DNA from 2 places in the Pseudomonas sp. 25 R 14 genome. Region 2 is predicted to be linked to the other one. Evidence: predicted binding sites of a transcription regulator. Region 2 holds the regulator's gene; the other holds the start of a gene.
What was found. Region 2 encodes LexA, which represses DNA repair genes until DNA is damaged. Its sites were predicted from a motif close to CTGTNTNNNNANACAG; they were not measured.

Region 1: the regulator LexA is predicted to act here: its motif matches at 2,316-2,331, upstream of recN (DNA repair protein RecN).

What each region holds. Positions count from the first base shown of each region.
Region 1 covers NZ_CVTS01000036.1:56,038-67,583, reverse strand. Annotated here, with positions in the region: gene BFQ03_RS09575 (outer membrane protein assembly factor BamE) at 1-19, opposite strand, end outside; gene fur (ferric iron uptake transcriptional regulator) at 118-522, shown strand; gene recN (DNA repair protein RecN) at 618-2,291, opposite strand; gene grpE (nucleotide exchange factor GrpE) at 2,523-3,092, shown strand; gene dnaK (molecular chaperone DnaK) at 3,194-5,116, shown strand; gene dnaJ (molecular chaperone DnaJ) at 5,433-6,557, shown strand; gene dapB (4-hydroxy-tetrahydrodipicolinate reductase) at 6,568-7,374, shown strand; gene carA (glutamine-hydrolyzing carbamoyl-phosphate synthase small subunit) at 7,634-8,770, shown strand; gene carB (carbamoyl-phosphate synthase large subunit) at 8,876-11,546, shown strand, end outside.
Region 2 covers NZ_CVTS01000010.1:64,022-75,567, reverse strand. Annotated here, with positions in the region: gene mfd (transcription-repair coupling factor) at 308-3,757, shown strand; gene BFQ03_RS01630 (CsiV family protein) at 3,768-4,334, shown strand; gene BFQ03_RS01625 (DEAD/DEAH box helicase) at 4,344-7,037, shown strand; gene nagZ (beta-N-acetylhexosaminidase) at 7,133-8,143, opposite strand; gene psrA (transcriptional regulator PsrA) at 8,284-8,991, opposite strand; gene lexA (transcriptional repressor LexA) at 9,255-9,863, shown strand; gene sulA (SOS-induced cell division inhibitor SulA) at 9,874-10,353, shown strand; gene BFQ03_RS01600 (hypothetical protein) at 10,503-10,736, opposite strand; gene BFQ03_RS01595 (DUF6586 family protein) at 10,869-11,390, opposite strand; partial or broken gene BFQ03_RS30455 (outer membrane lipoprotein carrier protein LolA) at 11,411-11,515, opposite strand; gene topA (type I DNA topoisomerase) at 11,531-11,546, opposite strand, start outside.

The sequences.
Region 1 (11,546 bases), on a different contig from region 2:
AGAGCTTGGTGTTTTGCATCGGTGGGCGACTTCCACTATCTTGGCTGGGACAACGTAAACGCCGATCATACCCGTATTAAGAGAAGCTGCGAAGCAGCATCCGCGAGAAAGCTAACCATGGTTGAAAATAGCGAACTACGCAAAGCCGGTCTTAAAGTGACTCTGCCACGAGTCAAGATTCTACAAATGCTCGATTCCGCCGAGCAGCGCCACATGAGTGCCGAGGATGTCTACAAGGCGCTGATGGAGTCTAACGAGGACGTCGGCCTGGCCACGGTTTACCGTGTACTGACCCAGTTTGAAGCCGCAGGGCTGGTGGTTCGTCATAATTTCGACGGCGGTCATGCAGTTTTTGAACTGGCTGACGGTGGTCATCACGACCACATGGTTGACCTGGATACCAATGAGGTTATCGAGTTCACCAGTCCCGAAATCGAAGCGCTGCAGCACAAGATTGCTGAGGAGCACGGATTCGATTTGGTGGACCATAATCTGGTTCTATACATACGTAAGAAAAAGTAAGAAAGCTACGCAGATTCACTCTGCGAAACGATCGAAGGCGACCCTAGGGTCGCCTTCGTGCTGTCTGTCGCCAGAAAATCCCGGAAAGAACGGGATCAAACCTTTGCCGTTACCACCATCTTTTTCGCATGAGCCAGGGACTCCTTGGTCAGGTCGATGCCGCCGAGCATGCGCGCGACTTCTTCCACCCGCTCGGTCTTGTTCAGCTTGGACACGGCGGTATGCGTCGCATCGCTGCCCCGCACCTTATGCACGAACAGATGCTGATGCCCCTGGGCTGCCACCTGTGGCAAGTGGGTAACCGTCAAGACTTGCCCACGCTCGCCGAGGCGGCGCAGCAATTGGCCGACAATTTCTGCAGTCGGCCCGCCGATCCCCACGTCCACTTCGTCGAATACCAATGTTGGTACGCGTGAGGTCTGGGCGGTAATGACCTGAATCGCCAGGCTGATCCGTGACAGTTCGCCGCCGGACGCCACCTTGGCCAGTGCCTTGAGGGGTTGACCAGGGTTGGCGCTCACCAGTAGTTCGACCTGCTCCAGGCCGTTGGGCTGCAGTTCATTGCCGCTATTGGTGTGCAACTCGATGGTGAAGCGCCCGCCGGGCATGCCCAGGCGTTGGATTTCCTGTTCCACGGCGCAGGCCAGTCCGGTTGCCGCATGATGTCGCAGGTCGCTCAACTCCCGGGCCTTTTCCTGGTAGTGGCGGGCGAAGGAGGCCAGTTCATCGCCCAGGCGCTCGATGGATTCATCATTGGCATTCAGGGTTTCGATCTCGTCCAGCAGTTTTTGCTGCATGGCTGCGACTTCGGTCGGCTGGATACGGTGTTTGCGTGCCAGGGTATAAATAGTGTCGAGGCGTTCTTCGATCTCTTGCAGGCGTGCCGGGTCGGCATCGAAGTGGTCGAGGAAGCGGTTCAGCTCGCCAACGGCTTCTTCTACCTGGATTTGTGCGCTGGTCAGCAGGGTGGTGGCTTCATTCAATGATCCAGAGCCGCTGTTCACGCTCGACAGGCGGTTAAGGCTTGCTGTCAGTGCATTCAGCACATTGCCGGAGTCACTTTCGCTGCATTGCTCGACAACCTGGCGGCAAATGCCCAGCAGTGTCTCGGCATTGGTCAGGTTCTTGTGCTCCTGCTCCAACTGTTCCAGCTCGGTTTCGCCCAGGCCCAGGCTTTCCAGCTCTTCCAACTGATAGCTGAGAAGCTGGTGGCGGGCACGTTGTTCGTCTCCGGAATTGGACAGCCGTTCCAGCTCCTGGCGGGTCTGGCGCCAGCGTTGTGCGGCCAGTTGTACCTGGCGCGCCAGGTCGGTCGCGCCGGCGTATTCGTCCAGCAGTCGCCGATGGGTGTCGGTTTTGAGCAAGGACTGGTGTTCGTGTTGGCTATGGATGTCGATCAGCAGTTCGCCAAGGGCTTTCAAATCACCGAGTGGGCAGGGCGTGCCATTGATGTAGCCGCGGGAGCGGCCTTCGGCGGTAATTACCCGGCGCAGGATGCACGGGCCATCGTTGTCAAGGTCGCGTTCGGCGAGCCAGGCGCTGGCCTCCGGGATGTCGGCCAGATCAAAGGTTGCCAGGATGTCGGCCTTGTCTGCGCCGGGGCGAACCACGCCACTGTCGGCGCGGTCGCCCAGGGTCAGGCCCAGTGCGTCGAGCATGATCGACTTGCCGGCGCCGGTTTCGCCTGTGATTACGCTCATCCCGCGATCCAGTTCAAGATCCAGATGCTCGACGATGGCGTAGTTATGTACGGACAGGTGAACCAGCATGACGGCTGCTCCCAGGCTTTAGGTCTGGTTATTTATACAGTGTTTTGTTCTGGGCTGACAATCCTGCGGCTTAGCTCAATTTGCTTGGGTGGTAGTTTTTTTTAGTGCGATGAGGAATGAGTGGAAAGTATGAGTCGGGACATGTCGGCCCTTGAACCTGGAAATTGTGGCCCCATATACCGGAACAGAAGCGCGAGTCGAGTTCGCGCAGGATTTAGAAAGGAGAGAACTATGGCTGACGAACAGACGCTGGATACGCAAAACCCAGACGCCAACCAGGCCTCGCAGGCAGCGGGTGAAGACCTGGCGGCTCGTGTGCAAGTGCTCGAAGAGCAGTTGGTAGGCGCTCAGGATCAGGCTTTGCGTGTTGCTGCCGATCTGCAGAACGTCCGCCGCCGCGCCGAGCAGGATGTAGAGAAAGCCCACAAGTTCGCGCTGGAAAAGTTTGCCGGTGATCTGTTGCCGATCATCGACAGCCTGGAGCGTGGCCTTGAGTTGTCCAACCCGGACGACGAAAACATCCGCGCCATGCGCGAGGGGATCGAACTGACCCTGAAAATGTTCCAGGACACCCTGAAGCGTTATCAGTTGGAAGCCATCGATCCGCAAGGCGGTGAGCCGTTCAACGCTGAACATCACCAGGCCATGGCGATGCAGGAAAGTGCAGATCTTGAGCCCAATAGTGTGTTGAAAGTGTTCCAGAAGGGTTACTTGCTCAATGGTCGCTTGTTGCGCCCTGCGATGGTCGTGGTGAGCAAGGCTCCTGCACCTGTTGCACCGTCGATTGACGAGCAGGCTTGAAATCCTTCGTAACGACCCCATTTATAAGTCAAGTGTTTAAGTCTGTCGCAGTCAGCCACCACTGCTGCGGCAACCAAATTCAAGTTTCGGGAGAGTAAATCATGGGCAAAATTATCGGTATCGACCTGGGGACCACCAACTCCTGCGTCTCCGTCATGGAAAACGGCAAAGCCAAAGTTATCGAAAACGCCGAAGGCGCGCGTACCACGCCGTCGATCATTGCATACGCCAACGACGGTGAAATCCTCGTTGGTCAGTCGGCCAAGCGTCAGGCTGTAACCAACCCGCACAACACCCTGTACGCGGTGAAACGTCTGATCGGTCGTAAGTTCGACGAAGAAGTCGTACAAAAAGACATCAAGATGGTGCCTTACAAAATCGCCAAGGCTGACAACGGTGACGCCTGGGTTGAAGTAAACGGCAACAAGATGTCTGCACCGCAGATCTCGGCTGAAGTCTTGAAAAAGATGAAGAAAACTGCCGAAGACTACCTCGGTGAAGCAGTGACTGAAGCGGTGATCACCGTTCCTGCCTACTTCAACGACAGCCAGCGTCAAGCGACCAAAGACGCCGGCCGCATTGCGGGCCTGGACGTAAAACGCATCATCAACGAACCAACCGCAGCCGCTCTGGCCTACGGTATGGACAAGGCCAAGGGCGATCACACTGTGATCGTTTATGACCTGGGTGGCGGCACCTTCGACGTTTCCGTGATCGAAATCGCTGAAGTCGACGGTGAGCACCAGTTCGAAGTGTTGGCCACCAACGGTGACACGTTCCTGGGCGGTGAAGACTTTGACATTCGTCTGATCGACTACCTCGTCGACGAATTCAAGAAAGAAAGCGGCATGAACCTCAAGGGTGATCCGCTGGCCATGCAGCGCCTGAAAGAAGCTGCTGAAAAAGCGAAGATCGAGCTGTCGTCGAGCATGTCGACCGACGTGAACCTGCCGTACATCACAGCAGATGCCACCGGCCCTAAGCACTTGAACGTGAAGATCTCGCGCGCCAAGCTCGAATCCCTGGTTGAAGACCTGGTTCAGCGCACCATCGAACCTTGCCGTACCGCTTTGAAAGATGCCGGTATCGACGTGGGTGCGATCAACGACGTGATTCTGGTCGGTGGTCAGACTCGTATGCCGTTGGTACAGCAGAAAGTGACCGAGTTCTTCGGTAAAGAAGCACGTAAAGACGTGAACCCGGACGAAGCGGTTGCCATGGGTGCTGCTATCCAGGGTGCGGTATTGGCCGGCGACGTGAAAGACGTGTTGCTGCTGGACGTCAGCCCGCTGACCCTGGGTATCGAAACCATGGGCGGCGTGATGACTGCGCTGATCGAGAAAAACACCACGATTCCTACCAAGAAATCGCAAGTGTTCTCGACTGCCGATGACAACCAAGGCGCTGTGACCATTCACGTGCTGCAAGGTGAGCGTAAGCAGGCTGCTCAGAACAAGTCCCTGGGCAAGTTCGACCTGGCCGATATTCCACCAGCACCACGTGGCGTGCCACAAATCGAAGTGACCTTCGACATCGATGCCAACGGTATCTTGCACGTCGGCGCGAAAGACAAGGCTACCGGCAAGGAGCAGAAGATCACGATCAAGGCCAACTCCGGTCTGTCTGATGAAGAAATTCAACAGATGATTCGTGATGCTGAAACCAATGCCGAGGCCGACAAGAAGTTTGAAGAGCTGGCCGCTGCCCGCAACCAGGGTGATGCGCTGGTTCACTCGACGCGCAAAATGATCGTTGATGCTGGCGAAAAAGTGACTGCTGAAGAGAAGACCGCAATCGAAGCAGCCGTGGTTGCCCTGGAAGCCGCCGTCAAAGGCGACGACAAGGCCACCATCGAAGCCAAGGTTGAGGAGTTGTCGAAAGTCTCCGCGCCGGTTGCTCAGAAGATGTACGCCGAGCAGGCTCCGCAAGGTGATGGCGCTGCGCAACAGGCAGAGCCTGAAGCCAAGCACGACGACGTTGTCGATGCCGAGTTCGAAGAAGTCAAAGAAGGCCAGAAGAAGTAACTTGGTCGCCCGGTTGACCGCTATCAAGCGGTGACTGGTAGGATGTCGCCGCGCGGGAGCTTGCTCCCGCGTTGGCGTGTCTGGGGTACGCGAATTTTTACAGCATGCGACAAGGTTCGGATGCTGGCGGTGTGATCGGGAATGCTCCTGCTTTGCGATCGACAGTCACCGCGTTTTTAGCTGGGTCTCGGCTGAGAGCAGTAAAGACCAGGATCGTTGAATTTGACGTGAGTTGGGTCCGGGCCTGTATTGGGGCTCAACGAGTTTGGTAAGCTCAGGAGGGTTTTGCCGAACGTCCTTAAGAGTGCAAAGACTTATGGCAAAGCGTGACTATTACGAAGTGTTGGGTGTGGAGCGCGGCTCCAGCGAGGCGGACCTGAAGAAGGCCTACCGTCGTCTGGCGATGAAGCACCACCCGGACCGTAATCCGGATAACAAAGAATCCGAAGAAATGTTCAAAGAGGCCAATGAGGCCTACGAATGCCTGTGTGATCCGAACAAGCGCGCGGCCTACGACCAGTACGGCCACGCCGGTGTCGATCCGAGCATGGGCGGCGGCGGTGCCGGTTTTGGCGGCCAGAACTTCTCCGATATCTTCGGCGACGTGTTCAGCGACTTCTTCGGTGGCGGTCGTGGTGGTCAGCGTGGCGGTGCCCAGCGTGGTAGCGACTTGCGCTACACCCTGGAGCTGAACCTGGAAGAGGCTGTGCGCGGCACTAGCGTCAACATCCGCGTGCCGACGCTGGTCAATTGCAAACCGTGTGACGGTTCGGGTGCCAAGAAGGGCTCGTCGCCGATTACGTGCCCAACCTGTGGTGGTATTGGCCAGGTACGCATGCAGCAGGGGTTTTTCTCTGTTCAGCAAACCTGTCCGCGCTGCCATGGTCAGGGCAAGATCATTTCCGATCCGTGCGACTCCTGTCACGGCGAAGGGCGTGTCGAAGAGTACAAGACCCTGTCGGTGAAAGTGCCGGCAGGTGTCGATACCGGCGACCGTATCCGTTTGTCGGGTGAAGGTGAGGCAGGTACGCAGGGTGGTCCGACGGGCGATCTGTACGTGGTGATCAATGTGCGCGAGCACTCGATCTTCCAGCGCGACGGCAAGCACCTGTTCTGTGAAGTGCCGATCAGCTTTGTCGATGCTGCCCTGGGTGGCGAGCTGGAGATTCCGACCCTCGATGGTCGCGTCAAGCTGAAGATCCCTGAGGGGACGCAGACCGGCAAGCAGTTCCGCATCCGTGGCAAAGGCGTTGCGCCAGTGCGTGGCGGTGGGGCGGGCGACTTGATGTGCCGTGTGGCTGTCGAGACTCCGGTCAACCTGGATCGTCGTCAGCGTGAGTTGCTCGAAGAGTTCCGCAGCTCCCTGGACGGTGATGGCTCCCATTCGCCCAAGACCGCTGGCTGGTTTGAAGGCGTGAAGCGCTTCTTCGGCGACCTGTAAGGACGTGGATATGCGACGTATAGCAGTGATGGGCGCCGCCGGGCGCATGGGCAAGAACCTGGTGGAGGCGGTGCAGCAACGCTCGCCTCTGTCGGGGTTGACGGCGGCAATCGTGCGTCCGGGCAGTACGCTGATCGGTGCCGATGCCGGTGAGCTGGCTTCGCTGGGGCGGATCGGTGTGGCGTTGTCTGGCAGCCTGGAGCAAGTGGCTGATGAATTTGATGTATTGATCGACTTCACCCTGCCCGAGGTGATGCTGAAAAACCTGGCGTTCTGCCGCAAGGCGGGCAAGGCCATGGTTATTGGTACCACTGGCCTGAATGCCGAGCAAAAGCAATTGCTTGTCGCGGCGGGCAAGGATATTCCGATCGTGTTTGCCGCCAACTTCAGTGTGGGCGTCAACCTGTCGCTGAAGTTGCTCGACATGGCTGCACGGGTACTGGGTGATGACGCGGACATCGAGATCATCGAGGCGCATCACCGCCACAAAGTGGATGCGCCATCGGGTACTGCCATGCGCATGGGCGAAGTGATTGCCGATGCCCTGGGGCGCGACCTGTCGAAAGTCGCGGTATATGGCCGCGAAGGCCATACCGGTGCGCGCGAGCGTGAAACCATTGGCTTTGCCACGGTGCGCGGTGGTGACGTGGTGGGTGATCACACGGTGCTGTTTGCTGCCGAAGGCGAGCGCCTGGAAATCACTCACAAGGCCTCCAGCCGCATGACCTTCGCCAAGGGCGCGGTGCGTGCGGCATTGTGGCTGGAGGGGCGCGAAGCGGGCCTCTATGACATGCAAGACGTGCTGGATCTGCGTTAATCAGTAGCAAAAACGGGCCCTGGGTATTACTCTAGGGCCCCGTTTTTACCCGCTAAGCGACGTCCTGTCGCATTCTCCTGCCTTTTAGGCTCTTTAGCGGTGGACCAAAAAAGCCTTTTTCTGTAAGCTACAGCTTTAGTGTGTCCACTAAAAGCGCGCAGAATAATTCAGTGAAGAAGCGGGGTGACGTGTCCATACGTCACTCCGCTTTTTTACAACCTGCGATCGCCCTTTCAGGCTTTATTTACGGGAGGTCTTCTTGACTAAGCCAGCCATACTCGCCCTTGCTGATGGCAGCATTTTTCGCGGCGAAGCCATTGGAGCCGACGGTCAGACCGTTGGAGAGGTGGTGTTTAACACCGCCATGACCGGCTATCAGGAAATCCTTACCGATCCTTCCTACGCCCAGCAGATCGTTACCCTGACCTATCCGCACATCGGCAACACCGGTACTACGCCGGAAGACGTCGAGTCTGATCGTGTCTGGTCGGCCGGTCTGGTGATTCGTGACCTGCCACTGGTTGCGAGCAACTGGCGTAACACGATGTCGCTGTCCGATTACCTGAAAGCCAACAACGTTGTGGCGATCGCCGGTATCGATACGCGCCGCCTGACACGCATCCTGCGTGAAAAAGGCTCGCAGAATGGCTGCATCATGGTCGGTGACAATGTTTCCGAAGCCGCAGCGATTGCTGCAGCGCAAGGCTTCCCTGGCCTGAAAGGCATGGATCTGGCGAAAGTCGTCAGCACCCAAGAACAGTACGAGTGGCGCTCCACTGTCTGGGACTTGAAGACTGACAGTCACGCGACCATCGAGGCTAGCGAGCTGCCTTACCACGTGGTCGCTTATGACTACGGCGTTAAGTACAACATCCTGCGCATGCTGGTCGAACGTGGTTGCCGCGTGACCGTGGTGCCGGCGCAAACCCCGGCCAGCGATGTGCTGGCCCTGCAACCGGATGGCGTGTTTCTGTCCAATGGCCCGGGCGATCCGGAGCCTTGCGACTACGCGATCCAGGCGATCAAGGATGTGCTGGAAACCGAGATCCCGGTATTCGGTATCTGCCTGGGCCACCAGCTGCTGGCCCTGGCCTCCGGTGCCAAGACCCTGAAAATGGGCCACGGCCATCATGGTGCCAACCACCCGGTGCAAGACCTGGACACTGGCGTCGTGATGATCACTAGCCAGAACCACGGTTTTGCGGTGGACGAAGCCACCTTGCCGGCCAACGTGCGTGCCATTCACAAGTCGCTGTTCGACGGTTCCCTGCAGGGTATCGAGCGCACCGACAAGAGCGCGTTCAGCTTCCAGGGCCACCCTGAAGCAAGCCCGGGCCCGAACGACGTAGCGCCGCTGTTCGACCGTTTCATCAATGAGATGGCCAAGCGACGCTAAATGAGTGGCCTGAGGGTGGCCCGGAAAATCGGCGGCCCCCTCAGGCTCTTCAAGGATTGTTCAAGACGGCTTGCCGACTGACCTGCGGATTTGAGTGACAAACCCATGCCAAAACGTACAGACATAAAAAGCATCCTGATTCTCGGCGCTGGCCCGATCGTTATCGGCCAGGCATGCGAATTCGACTACTCCGGCGCCCAGGCCTGCAAGGCCCTGCGTGAAGAGGGTTACCGCGTCATCCTGGTGAACTCCAACCCGGCCACCATCATGACCGACCCGGACATGGCCGACGCCACCTACATCGAACCGATCAAATGGCAGACCGTTGCCAAGATCATCGAGAAAGAGCGCCCGGACGCACTGCTGCCGACCATGGGCGGCCAGACTGCACTGAACTGCGCCCTGGACCTGGAGCGCGAAGGCGTCCTGGAAAAGTTCGGCGTAGAGATGATTGGCGCCAATGCCGACACCATCGACAAGGCTGAAGACCGTTCGCGTTTCGACAAGGCCATGAAGTCCATCGGTCTTGACTGCCCGCGCTCGGGTATCGCCCACAGCATGGAAGAGGCCAACGCGGTTCTCGAAAAGCTGGGTTTCCCGTGCATTATCCGTCCGTCCTTCACTATGGGTGGCACCGGTGGCGGTATCGCTTACAACCGTGAAGAGTTCGAAGAAATCTGCGCACGCGGTCTGGACCTGTCGCCGACCAAAGAGCTGCTGATCGACGAATCCCTGATCGGCTGGAAAGAGTACGAGATGGAAGTTGTCCGCGACAAAAAGGACAACTGCATCATCGTCTGCTCGATCGAAAACTTCGACCCGATGGGCGTGCACACCGGTGACTCGATCACCGTTGCGCCGGCACAGACCCTGACGGACAAGGAATACCAGATCATGCGTAACGCCTCATTGGCGGTACTGCGTGAGATCGGCGTTGAAACCGGCGGTTCCAACGTTCAGTTCGGCATCTGCCCGGACACAGGCCGCATGGTCGTGATCGAGATGAACCCGCGTGTATCGCGTTCTTCGGCGCTCGCATCAAAAGCTACCGGCTTCCCGATTGCGCGCATCGCTGCCAAGCTGGCGATCGGTTACACCTTGGACGAGTTGCAAAACGAAATCACTGGCGGTGCTACGCCGGCGTCCTTCGAACCGTCCATCGACTACGTCGTGACCAAGCTGCCACGCTTTGCCTTCGAGAAGTTCCCGAAAGCCGACGCCCGCCTGACCACTCAGATGAAGTCGGTCGGTGAAGTCATGGCTATCGGCCGGACGTTCCAGGAATCCCTGCAAAAAGCCCTGCGTGGCCTGGAAGTGGGCGTTTGCGGCCTGGACGAGAAGCTCGACCTGAGCAACCCGGAAAGCATGAGTATCCTCAAGCGCGAGCTGACCGTGCCGGGCGCCGAGCGTATCTGGTACGTGGCTGATGCTTTCCGCGCTGGCATGACCGTCGAAGACATCTTCGGCATGAACATGATTGACCCGTGGTTCCTGGTGCAGATCGAAGATCTGATCAAGGAAGAAGAAAAGGTCAAGACCCTGGGTCTTTCCTCTATCGACCGCGACCTGATGTTCCGCCTCAAGCGCAAAGGCTTCTCCGACCAGCGTCTGGCCAAGCTGCTGGGTGTGACCGAGAAGAACCTGCGCACGCATCGCCACAAGCTGGATATCTTCCCGGTCTACAAGCGCGTTGACACCTGCGCCGCGGAGTTCGCCACCGATACCGCGTACCTGTACTCCACCTATGAGGAAGAGTGCGAAGCCGCGCCGTCGGGCCGCGACAAGATCATCATCCTGGGCGGCGGTCCAAACCGTATCGGCCAGGGCATCGAGTTCGACTACTGCTGCGTACACGCCGCCCTCGCCCTGCGCGAAGACGGGTACGAGACCATCATGGTCAACTGCAACCCGGAAACTGTTTCTACTGACTACGACACTTCCGACCGCCTGTACTTCGAGCCGGTAACGCTGGAAGACGTGCTGGAAATCTGTCGCGTCGAGAAGCCAAAAGGCGTGATCGTCCAGTACGGCGGGCAAACCCCGCTGAAACTGGCGCGTGCCCTGGAAGCGGCCGGCGTGCCGATCATCGGTACCAGCCCTGACGCCATCGACCGTGCCGAAGACCGTGAGCGCTTCCAGCAAATGGTTGAGCGCCTGAACCTGCGCCAGCCGCCAAACGCTACCGTGCGCAGCGAAGACGAGGCCATCCGTGCAGCCAGCAAGATCGGCTACCCGTTGGTGGTGCGTCCGTCCTACGTACTGGGCGGCCGGGCGATGGAAATCGTCTACGAAGAAGAAGAACTCAAGCGCTACCTGCGTGATGCGGTGAAAGTGTCCAACGACAGCCCGGTGCTGCTGGACCACTTCCTCAACTGCGCCATCGAAATGGACGTGGATGCGGTCTGCGACGGTACCGACGTGGTGATTGGTGCGATCATGCAGCACATCGAGCAGGCGGGCGTTCACTCCGGCGACTCGGCCTGTTCCCTGCCGCCGTACTCGCTGCCGCTGCACATCCAGGACGAGATGCGTGAACAGGTCAAGAAAATGGCCCTGGAATTGGGCGTGGTTGGCCTGATGAACGTACAGTTGGCGCTGCAAGGCGAAGACATCTACGTCATCGAAGTCAACCCGCGTGCCTCGCGTACCGTGCCGTTTGTTTCCAAGTGCATCGGTGTGTCCCTGGCGATGATCGCCGCCCGTGTGATGGCCGGTAAGACCTTGAAGGAAATCGGCTTCACTAAGGAAATCATTCCGAACTTCTACAGCGTGAAAG
Region 2 (11,546 bases):
CGCCCGACCGCCCTCGGAGCAATGCGCGCCACGCAACAAAAGCCCTTGCAAATAATTTTCGCCGCGCTACAGCCCAGTAAATACGCGGCTTCCAGCGTACCCCTCAGGGAAAGACCCGGGCGACTTGTCCGTAACCCTCCGAAACATCCATGCATTTTTGCACTACATATCGAGTCAAAACCGCGCATTGTTTGTCTTAGCCACTACATTTCCTACAAACCGTAATAGGCACAGTCAGCAACTGACAGGCGGCACTCCGGGCCGTTACAATTACCGACTTTGTCGCAACGCTGGAGCTCAACCTTCCGTGCCCGTCCTGCGTCTACCGCTACTCCCTGCCGAGGCAGGTAAACAGCATTGGGGCAATCTGCCCGGTGCCGCCCTGAGCCTGGCCATTGCCGAGGCTGCCAGTGCAGCCAAGCGCTTTACCCTGCTACTGACCGCCGACAGCCAAAGTGCCGAACGGCTGGAGCAGGAGCTGAGCTTCTTCGCCCCCGATTTGCCGGTGCTGCATTTCCCGGACTGGGAAACCCTGCCCTACGACTTGTTCTCGCCGCACCAGGACATCATCTCCCAGCGCATCGCCAGCCTGTACCGCTTGCCGGAACTGGCCCACGGCGTGCTGGTGGTGCCGATCACCACCGCCCTGCACCGCCTGGCGCCGACCAAGTTCCTGCTCGGCAGCAGCCTGGTGCTGGATATCGGCCAGAAGCTCGATGTGGAGCAAATGCGCACCCGCCTGGAAGCCAGCGGCTATCGCTGCGTCGATACGGTGTACGAGCATGGTGAGTTCGCGGTGCGCGGTGCGCTGATCGACCTGTTCCCGATGGGCAGCAAACTGCCCTACCGCATCGACCTGTTCGACGACGAAATCGAGACCCTGCGCACCTTCGACCCGGAAAACCAGCGGTCCATCGACAAGGTGCAGTCGATCAAGCTGCTGCCGGCCCGGGAGTTCCCCCTGCAAAAAGACGCGGTCACACGCTTCAAGGCGCGCTTTCGCGAACGCTTTGACGTGGACTTCCGCCGTTGCCCGATCTTCCAGGACTTGAGCAGCGGGATTACCCCCGCCGGTATCGAGTACTACCTGCCGCTGTTCTTCGATGAAACCTCGACCCTGTTCGATTACCTGCCCCAGGACACCCAGGTGTTCTCGCTGCCAGGCATCGAACAGGCAGCGGAAAACTTCTGGAACGATGTGCGTAACCGTTATGAAGAGCGCCGCGTCGATCCATCCCGGCCTTTATTGCCGCCTGCCGAGCTGTTCCTGCCGGTAGAAGACTGCTTCGCCCGCCTCAAGAACTGGCCGCGCGTGGTCGCCAGCCAACAGGATGTAGAAGCCGGTGTCGGTCGCGAACGCTTCCCCGCCCAGGCCCTGCCGAACCTGGCCATCGAAGCCAAGGCCACCCAACCACTACAAGCGCTGTCCGACTTCCTCGGCGACTTCCCGGGCCGCGTGCTGTTTACCGCCGAATCCGCCGGGCGCCGCGAAGTGCTGCTGGAGTTGCTGGAACGCCTGAAGCTGCGGCCAAAAACCGTCGACAGCTGGCCGGACTTCGTGGCCGGCAAGGACCGCCTGGCGATCACCATTGCCCCGCTCAACGAAGGCTTGCAACTGGATGATCCGGCCCTGGCGCTGATTGCCGAGAGCCCGCTGTTCGGCCAACGCGTGATGCAGCGCCGGCGCCGGGAAAAACGTGCAGATGCCAACAACGACGCGGTGATCAAGAACCTCACCGAACTGCGCGAAGGCGCACCGGTGGTGCATATCGACCACGGTGTGGGGCGCTACCTGGGCCTGCAGACCCTGGAGATCGACAACCAAGCCGCTGAATTCCTCACTATGGAATACGCCGAGGGCGCCAAGCTCTACGTGCCCGTGGCCAACCTGCACCTGATCGCACGCTACACCGGCAGCGACGACGCCCTCGCGCCGTTGCACCGCCTGGGCTCCGAGACCTGGCAGAAAGCCAAGCGCAAGGCCGCCGAACAGGTGCGCGACGTGGCCGCCGAACTGCTGGACATCTATGCCCGTCGTGCAGCCCGCGAAGGTTATGCGTTCGCCGACCCGAAGGCCGACTACGCCACCTTCAGCGCCGGCTTCGCCTTCGAAGAAACCCCGGACCAGCAAACCACCATCGATGCGGTGCGCGCCGACATGCTCGCACCCAAGCCCATGGACCGCCTGGTCTGTGGCGATGTGGGCTTCGGCAAGACCGAAGTGGCGATGCGCGCCGCGTTTATCGCGGTGCATGGCGGCCGCCAGGTGGCGATCCTGGTGCCGACCACCCTGCTCGCCCAGCAGCACTACAACAGCTTCCGCGACCGCTTTGCCGACTGGCCGGTGACCGTGGAGGTGATGAGCCGCTTCAAGTCGGCCAAGGAAGTGAATGCCGCTGTCGCCGATCTGGCCGAAGGCAAGATCGACATCGTCATCGGCACCCACAAACTGCTGTCGGACGACGTGAAAATCAAGAACCTGGGCCTGGTGATCATCGACGAAGAACACCGCTTTGGCGTGCGCCAGAAGGAGCAGCTCAAGGCCTTGCGCAGCGAGGTCGACATCCTCACCCTGACCGCCACGCCGATCCCACGCACACTGAACATGGCGGTGTCGGGCATGCGCGACCTGTCGATCATCGCCACGCCGCCGGCGCGACGCCTGTCGGTGCGCACGTTCGTCATGGAGCAGAACAACAGCACGATCAAAGAGGCCCTGCTGCGCGAGCTGCTGCGCGGCGGCCAGGTCTACTACCTGCACAACGATGTGAAAACCATCGAGAAATGCGCCGCCGACCTCGCCGAACTGGTGCCGGAAGCGCGGATCGGCATCGGCCACGGGCAGATGCGCGAGCGCGAACTCGAACAGGTGATGAGCGACTTCTACCACAAGCGCTTCAACGTGCTGATCGCCTCGACCATCATCGAGACCGGCATTGACGTGCCGAGCGCCAACACCATCATTATCGAGCGTGCCGACAAGTTCGGCCTGGCGCAGTTGCACCAACTGCGTGGCCGGGTCGGGCGCAGTCACCACCAGGCCTATGCCTACCTGCTGACGCCACCGCGCCAGCAGATTACCGGTGACGCCGAAAAACGCCTGGAAGCCATCGCCAACACCCAGGACCTGGGCGCGGGCTTTGTGCTGGCCACCAACGACCTGGAAATCCGTGGCGCCGGTGAACTGCTGGGCGACGGCCAGAGCGGGCAGATCCAGGCCGTAGGCTTCACCCTCTATATGGAGATGCTGGAGCGCGCGGTGAAGGCCATCCGCAAAGGCGAGCAGCCGAACCTCGACCAACCACTGGGCGGCGGCCCGGAAATCAACCTGCGTTTGCCGGCGTTGATTCCCGAGGACTACCTGCCAGACGTGCATGCGCGGCTGATCCTGTACAAGCGCATCGCCTCGGCCACCGACGAAGAAGGCCTCAAGGACCTGCAAGTGGAGATGATCGACCGCTTCGGCCTGTTGCCGGAACCGACCAAGAACCTGGTGCGCCTGACCCTGCTCAAGTTGCAGGCCGAGCAACTGGGGATCAAGAAGGTCGACGCCGGCCCTCAAGGCGGGCGTATCGAGTTCGAAGCGCAGACGCCGGTGGACCCATTGGTGTTGATCAAGTTGATCCAGGGCCAGCCCAACCGCTACAAATTCGAAGGCGCCACGCTGTTCAAATTCATGGTGCCGATGGAACGTGCAGAAGAGCGCTTTAATACACTGGAGGCGCTGTTTGAACGCCTCATCCCGAAATCTGCTTGAAGGACGCCCCATGCGCCTGTTTCGTATCCTGAGCCTGTTGTTGGTGGTAGTCGCACCTTCGGCGTTTGCCGACAGCCTCTACCAGGTGGAAATGATCCTCGTCCGCCAGAATGCGGAACCCCAGCTCAACAGCCGGCCCGCCCCGGAAAACTGGGCTGTCGACGCGCGCCAGGGCATCGAGAAAATCAGCCCGCCACGCCTGAACAATATCGTCGAGAAACTCCAGGCCAGTGGCGACTACACCGTGCTGCTGCACAAGGCCTGGGAACAGAACCTGGGCGAACAGGCGGTCAAGCTGAAGATCACCGACGGCCAGGAACAGTTCGGCCAGTTCCCCATCCAGGGCACCCTGGACCTGCAACTGGGGCGCTTCACCCGGATTGATGCGAGCTTCTGGCTCAACCAGTTCGACAGCAACGGCAGCGTGATTGCCAGTGAACACCTGAGCCAGCCGGACGTACGCACCAAGAACAACCAACTCAACTACCTGGACGGCGGCCACCTGGCCCTACTGGTCAAGATCACCTCCCTCACCGCCAAACCACCGAGCGCACCACCGCCCGGCCTGGCGGACTGATCCAGTACCATGTCCCTGCCGTCGCCGCTGACCAAACCCCTGGCGCCTTCCTGGGCCAACCGCTTCAAGGAGCAAAGCCTGGAGCGCGGCCGGCGCTACGCCCTGGAAAACCGCGTACGCATCGTCGAGTCAGGCGACAGCACCATCATCGCCAGCTGCGAAGGCTCAGGCGGCAATGTCTACCGCCAGACCATCTCCCTGCGCGAATCGGCCAAAGGCACCTTGATCCTGGTGGACAGCCGCTGCACCTGCCCCGTGCACACCAACTGCAAACACATTGCCGCAGTACTTCTGCAGGTTCAGGAAACCCTGGCCTTTCCGGCAGCGGCCAAGGACGCCGAGCTGCTGGAGAAGCTCCAGGCCGTGCTGGATAACCGCGTAGTGCTGCCACAAGTGGTGCTCGAAGACGTGCAGCCGATCCCGCGCCTGTGGCTGGCCAGCATCGAGTTCAGCGCCTTTGAGCCGCGCAACGGCAAGATGCAGCGCTACATCCAGCACCGCGCGGCGCTGTCGTTCAACTACCTGGGCAACTACGTCAGCGGCCAGAAAAATGCCGACATCGTAGTCCGCCAGGAAACCCAGAGCCTGCGGATCAAGCGCCATCCCGAGATCGAGCAACAGTATCGCGAACAATTGCGCCTGCTCGGTTTCAAGATCGCCACCCGCCAGAGCAAGGCCTTGCCGGAAAGCGCCGGCGAGCTGTTTGAGATGGTCAATGACAGCGCCTGGCTGAACTTCACCCTCAACGCCTCGCCCACCCTGCGCGCCGAGGGTTGGGAGTTGCAGATCGATGAGGACTTCGGCTTCGACCTGAGCCCCGTCGATGACTGGTACGCCAGCGTCGATGAAGTGCCGGAGCGCGACTGGTTCGACCTGGAGCTGGGGATTATCGTCAATGGCGAACGCCTGAGCCTGCTGCCGATCCTGTTGAACCTGATGCGCTCCCACACCGAAATCCTCAACCCGGAAAAGCTCGCGCGCCGCCGCGACGACGAACTGATCCTGGTGAACATCCCCGGTTTGCCCAATGGCGGCCACGGCCCACTGCAGGTGGCGCTGCCCTATGGCCGGCTCAAACCGGTGCTGGCAACCCTCGGCGAGTTCTACCTGCAAGAGCCCGGCAGCACCGCCTTGCGCTTGGCCAAGGCCGACGCCATTCGCCTCAACTCGCTAGAAGACCTGCCCCTGCAATGGGAAGGCGGCGAACTTATCCGCAACTTTGCCCAACGCCTGCGGGATATCAAGGACTTCACCTGCACGGCGCCCGAGGGCCTGAACGCGACATTGCGCCCGTATCAGCTCGAAGGTCTGAGCTGGATGCAGTCCCTGCGCCAATTGGAAGTGGGCGGGATTCTCGCAGACGACATGGGCCTGGGCAAAACCCTGCAGACCCTGGCGCATATTCTCAGCGAGAAAATCGCCGGGCGCCTGGACCGACCGTGCATGGTGGTGATGCCGACCAGCCTGATCCCCAACTGGCTCGACGAAGCGGCGCACTTCACCCCGCAGCTCAAGGTCCTGGCGCTGTACGGAGCCGCACGCAAGAAGCACTTCGCACAATTGCAGGATTACGACCTGCTGCTGACCACCTATGCCCTGCTGCCCAAGGACATCGAGCAACTGGCCGCGCAGCCGCTGCATGTGCTGATCCTCGACGAAGCCCAATACATCAAGAACCCCACCAGCAAGGCCGCCCAGGCCGCCCGCGAGCTGAATGCACGCCAGCGCCTGTGCCTGAGCGGCACGCCGCTGGAAAATCACCTGGGCGAGCTGTGGTCGCTGTTCCACTTCCTGCTGCCGGGTTGGCTGGGTGATGTTAAGAGCTTCAACCGTGATTACCGCGTGCCCATCGAAAAACGCGGCAGCGAGGTGCGATTGCAGCACCTCAACGGCCGGATAAAACCGTTCCTGCTGCGCCGCACCAAGGAACAGGTGGCCACCGAGCTGCCGCCCAAGACCGAGATCATCCACTGGGTCGATCTCAATGAAGCCCAGCGTGACGTGTACGAAACCATGCGCCTGGCCATGGACAAGAAGGTCCGCGACGAGATCACCCGCAAGGGCGTGGCCCGCAGCCAGATCATCATTCTTGAAGCGCTGCTCAAGCTGCGCCAGGTCTGTTGTGACCTGCGCCTGGTCAACGATGCCACCCTGCCCGCACGCGGCAGCAGCTCGGGCAAGCTCGACAGCCTGATGGAGATGCTTGATGAGCTGTTTGCCGAAGGGCGCAGGATTCTGCTGTTTTCCCAGTTCACCTCAATGCTCAGCCTGATTGAGATCGAGCTGAAAAAACGCGGAGTCGCCTATGCCTTGCTGACCGGCCAGACCCGCGACCGCCGCACGCCGGTCAAGGACTTCCAAAGTGGCAAGTTGCAGATCTTCCTCATCAGCCTCAAGGCCGGTGGCGTCGGGCTTAACCTGACCGAAGCCGACACCGTGATCCACTACGACCCGTGGTGGAACCCGGCCACGGAAAACCAGGCCACCGACCGCGCCTATCGCATCGGCCAGGAAAAACCGGTGTTTGTGTACAAGATGATTGCGCGCGGTACCGTGGAAGAGAAGATCCAGGCGTTGCAGCAGGAAAAGTCAGACCTGGCGGCGGGCGTGCTGGATGGACGCACCACTGGCGACTGGAAGTTGGGCAACGAGGATATCGAGGCGCTGTTTGCGCCGCTGCCCAATAAGCAAGAGAAGCGCTGACTGTTAGGCCCCTATCGCAGGCAAGCCACACATTTTGATCTGTGAATACATTCAAATGTGGGAGCTGGCTTGCCTGCGATAGGCGCACCTCAATCCTATTCGATCAACTGAGCATCCCGAAGCGCGCCGAGCGCCGCCAACCAACGTGGGTTCTGCTTATAGTCAGTCGAGGCAATCGCCTGCCCACGCATACGGGCAATCCGCGCCGACGGCGTGACCTTCATGCGCTGGGCTGCACTCAGGGCCAGCTCGGCGGCCGCACGGTCATTGCACACCAGACCCATATCGCAACCTGCGCTCAAAGCGGCCTCGATACGGCTCGCCGCATCCCCCACCACATGAGCACCGGCCATGGACAGGTCATCACTGAAAATCACCCCATCGAACTGCAACTCACCGCGCAGGATGTCTTGCAACCAGCGGCGCGAGAAACCTGCCGGCTGGTTATCGACCTGCGGGTAGATCACATGCGCAGGCATCACAGCAGCCAACTGCTTGCTCAGGCGTGCGAACGGCACCAGGTCATGGGCGCGAATCTGTTCCAGGCTGCGTTCGTCATTGGGAATGGCGACGTGGGAGTCTGCCTCGGCCCAGCCGTGGCCCGGGAAATGCTTGCCAGTGGCAGCCATGCCGGCGCTGTTCATGCCCCGGATAAAGGCCCCGGCCAGCAACGCGGCGCGCTCTGGATCGCCTTCGAACGAGCGCGTGCCTACGACGGCGCTGCGCTGGTAGTCGAGGTCCAGCACCGGGGCGAAGCTCAGGTCCAGGCCAACAGCCAGTACTTCCGTGGCCATGACCCAGCCGCACTGCTCGGCCAGGTATTCGGCATTGGGATTGTCCGCCAGGGCGCGCATGGCCGGCAGACGCACAAAGCCCTGGCGCAGGCGCTGCACTCGCCCGCCTTCCTGATCGACAGCCAGCAGCAGGTCCGGGCGTACCGCGCGAATAGCCGCGCTCAACTCCCGCACTTGCCGTGGATGTTCAATGTTGCGCGCAAAAATGATCAGGCCGCCCACTTCAGGCTGGCGCAACAAGTGACGATCTTCAGCCGTCAGCCAGGTGCCGGCGACGTCCACCATCAAAGAGCCTTGCAGGGCAGCAGTCATAATTTTTCCTTGAATGACGCGCGCACCCCGTCACCTTGCCAGGCTTGACCTGGCAAGGTGACGGGGTGCGGGTAACTGTTTGAAATCGGCATGGGCGGCTAGCTTAGCGGATGCAAGCGGTGGCGCCCAGACGCCAGTGGTTAAACCTTGGCAGGCACGGGCACAGACTTGCTGCGGGGGCGCAACTGCGCGGCCACCATGGCCGGGTCGGTGACACCGCTTTCGGCACGCATGCCGGCTGCCAGGAAAGGCACCATCAGGCGCATCACCTGCTCGATGGAGGTATTGACCCCGAAATCCGTCTCGGCAATGGCGCGCAAGGCCTTGATCCCCGACATGCTGAATGCCGCAGCACCGAGCATGAAGTGCACGCGCCAGAACAATTCGATAGGGGGAATACGCGGGGCCGCCTCGTTGACCAGCAACATATAACGACGGAATACCTTGCCGTACATGTCCTCAAGGTAACGTCGCAAGTGGCCCTGGCTCTGACTGAAAGCCAAGCCCAGCAGGCGCATGAAGATCGACAGGTCGTTGCCACTGCGCGGTTGTACCACCAGGGCCTGTTCGACGAGGATTTCCAGCAGGTCTTCCAGGCTTGGCTTATTGTCAGGCTTGGCCTGGCGCCGCTCCAGCTCACGGTCGAGGCTGATACAGAACGGCCCGAGGAAGCGTGAGAACACCGCCTGGATCAAAGCCTTTTTCGAGCCGAAATGATAGTTCACTGCCGCCAGGTTGACCCCGGCCTTGCTGGTGATCAGCCGCAATGAAGTTTCAGCAAATCCTTTTTCCGCGAACAACTGCTCGGCAGCATCGAGAATGCGTTCAACGGTTTCCGACTGGGCCATGGCTACTCCGCCTGACAAACACTTGTTTGAAACATACGTTTCACCTTGTGCAATGTCAAGCCTGCAGGTCCGTTTTCCGGCCGGGCAGTCACCCGATTCGCACCTATTTAATCACATCTTCAACGGCCTGTTGGCAGCGCTATCCCAAGGCTTTGCAAGGACCGACGGATGACCGTCCGGCGGAGTCGGCAAAAACGATGATTGCCAAGCGCAGTTCACTGTATATAATCCCAGTCACTGTATAAAAAGACAGAGCGATCAACATGCTAAAACTGACGCCACGCCAAGCTGAGATTCTCGCTTTTATCAAGCGCTGCCTCGACGACAACGGCTATCCGCCGACCCGGGCTGAAATCGCCCTGGAGCTGGGGTTCAAATCCCCCAACGCTGCCGAAGAACACCTGAAGGCCCTTGCCCGCAAGGGCGCGATCGAAATGACCCCTGGTGCATCGCGCGGCATTCGTATCCCTGGCTTTGAGGCCAAGGCTGACGAATCGACCCTGCCGATCATCGGCCGGGTCGCTGCCGGTGCGCCGATTCTTGCACAACAGCACGTCGAAGAGTCCTGCAATATCAACCCGACCTTCTTCCATCCTCGCGCCGACTACCTGCTGCGGGTCCATGGCATGAGCATGAAGGACGTGGGCATCTTCGACGGCGACCTGCTGGCCGTCCACACCACCCGCGAAGCGCGCAACGGCCAGATCGTCGTGGCCCGCATCGGCGATGAAGTGACGGTCAAGCGCTTCAAGCGCGAAGGCAGCAAAGTCTGGCTGCTGGCAGAAAACCCCGAGTTTTCGCCGATTGAAGTCAACCTGAAGGATCAGGACCTGGTGATCGAAGGCTTGAGTGTCGGCGTTATTCGCCGCTAACGGAGGCATCATGCAGTTCCCACACGTGCAACAACACACACAACTGCCGCTGTTTGAGGCCTTTCTGGCCCAGCCACTTGCACCTATCCTCAACGAGACGGTGCAGTCCCCATGGACCGCCACCGCTGAACCTGAGGTATTCAGTGAATTGTCGTTGCGCGGCGCTGCCGGGAACTGCCTGAGCCTGCTGGCCCCCATTCTTCGCAACCTGAGCGAAGAACAGGATGCCCGCTGGCTGACCCTGATCGCCCCGCCCTCCAGCCTGACCCAGGCCTGGTTGCGGGATGCGGGCCTGAACCGTGAACGCATCCTGCTGCTGCAACCACGCGGCACCCAGAGCGCCCAGCAACTGACCTGTGAAGCGCTGCGCCTCGGACGCAGCCACACGGTGGTCAGTTGGCTGAATCCACTGGGCGCTTCGGCCAAGCAGCAGTTGATCAGTGCAGCGCGTACGGGCGATGCACAGAGCTTGAATATTCGTTTGGGATAAGCCCGAGCCTGACGCGCAACGCGTTATCGGGAGTGGTACAGGTCGTCCGATTGCAGCCTGACGTCAGGTCAGTGCCTGCGATGGACGCTAGGCTTCTACAGAATTGAGAAGCCGATTGAGCATTTGAATCTTAAAAACGACAAGCGGACTCAGTGAAGAATCCGTGGACCGTCGTCTTTCTCCGGTTCGCCCTCAGCCAGGCGCCCCGCCATCTGCACACCAACGCTCAGCATGGCTTTTGCCACTTCCACGTGTTGGCCTTGCAGGAATGCCTTGGCGTCCTCGGAAAAATCCAAAGTCACCAGAGAACCCTCGTCCTCAGCCCTGCGCAGCTCAATTCGGCCGTCGGGCAGTTCAACAATTTCCAGAAAGGACGTTGGCATAAAAATCTGTTCTCCACGAAAGGCCAGCATTATATCAGTCATAAGCAGAGCCTCGCTCAGGATCTGAACAGCTTTCTGTACAGCTGGATGAATGGTCTGTAGCGCCTCATTACCCTGCCAACGCTATCCGGCTCAGCACTCGTTCAACCCATCCCGAAAGCGTATCGCCAGTTTTTTCAGTTCCTGGCGCCAGCTCTCCAACTCGGCCCGGCTCAGTGGCTCGGGGCCTTCCTCTTCCAGGCTGACCGCAACGATCAACGGTTGGGTCACATCGCCCTTGGGCTTGTGCGGCACACGCGGCGGCTGAAACATCGCCGAATGCGCAGCCAGCAAACGTGCCAGCCAACTGTCAGGGCTGCGAGCCATCTCCACCAGCTCAGCCAACTCAGGAATGGCCAGCGACTCCAGCACCTCACGGGTCAGGATATCCTCGGCCCGCGGCGCATGCGCCTGGGGCAAACGATAGAAGCCGGCAATTTCATGGCACAGACCCAACAAGGCGCCATACAGATGGAACAACGCCGACTCTCGCCCCGCCTGGACCAGCGCGATAGCGTTCATCTCCTTTCCTTCCTCGGCACGGCCAAGGGCGTCCAGGGACAAACCCGCGAAGTAAATTTTCTGGTTGGTACGGGTATAGAGTTCGTTGGCCATGACGGCAGTCTCCACAACGACATAAGTATGATACGGCCTGTAGGAGCGAGCTTGCTCGCGAAAAACCTGAGAGCACCGCAGTGCACCAGGTTTATCGCGTCATCGTTAACGACCTTCGCGAGCAAGCTCGCGCCTACAGATCAAGCGCCCTGGCGC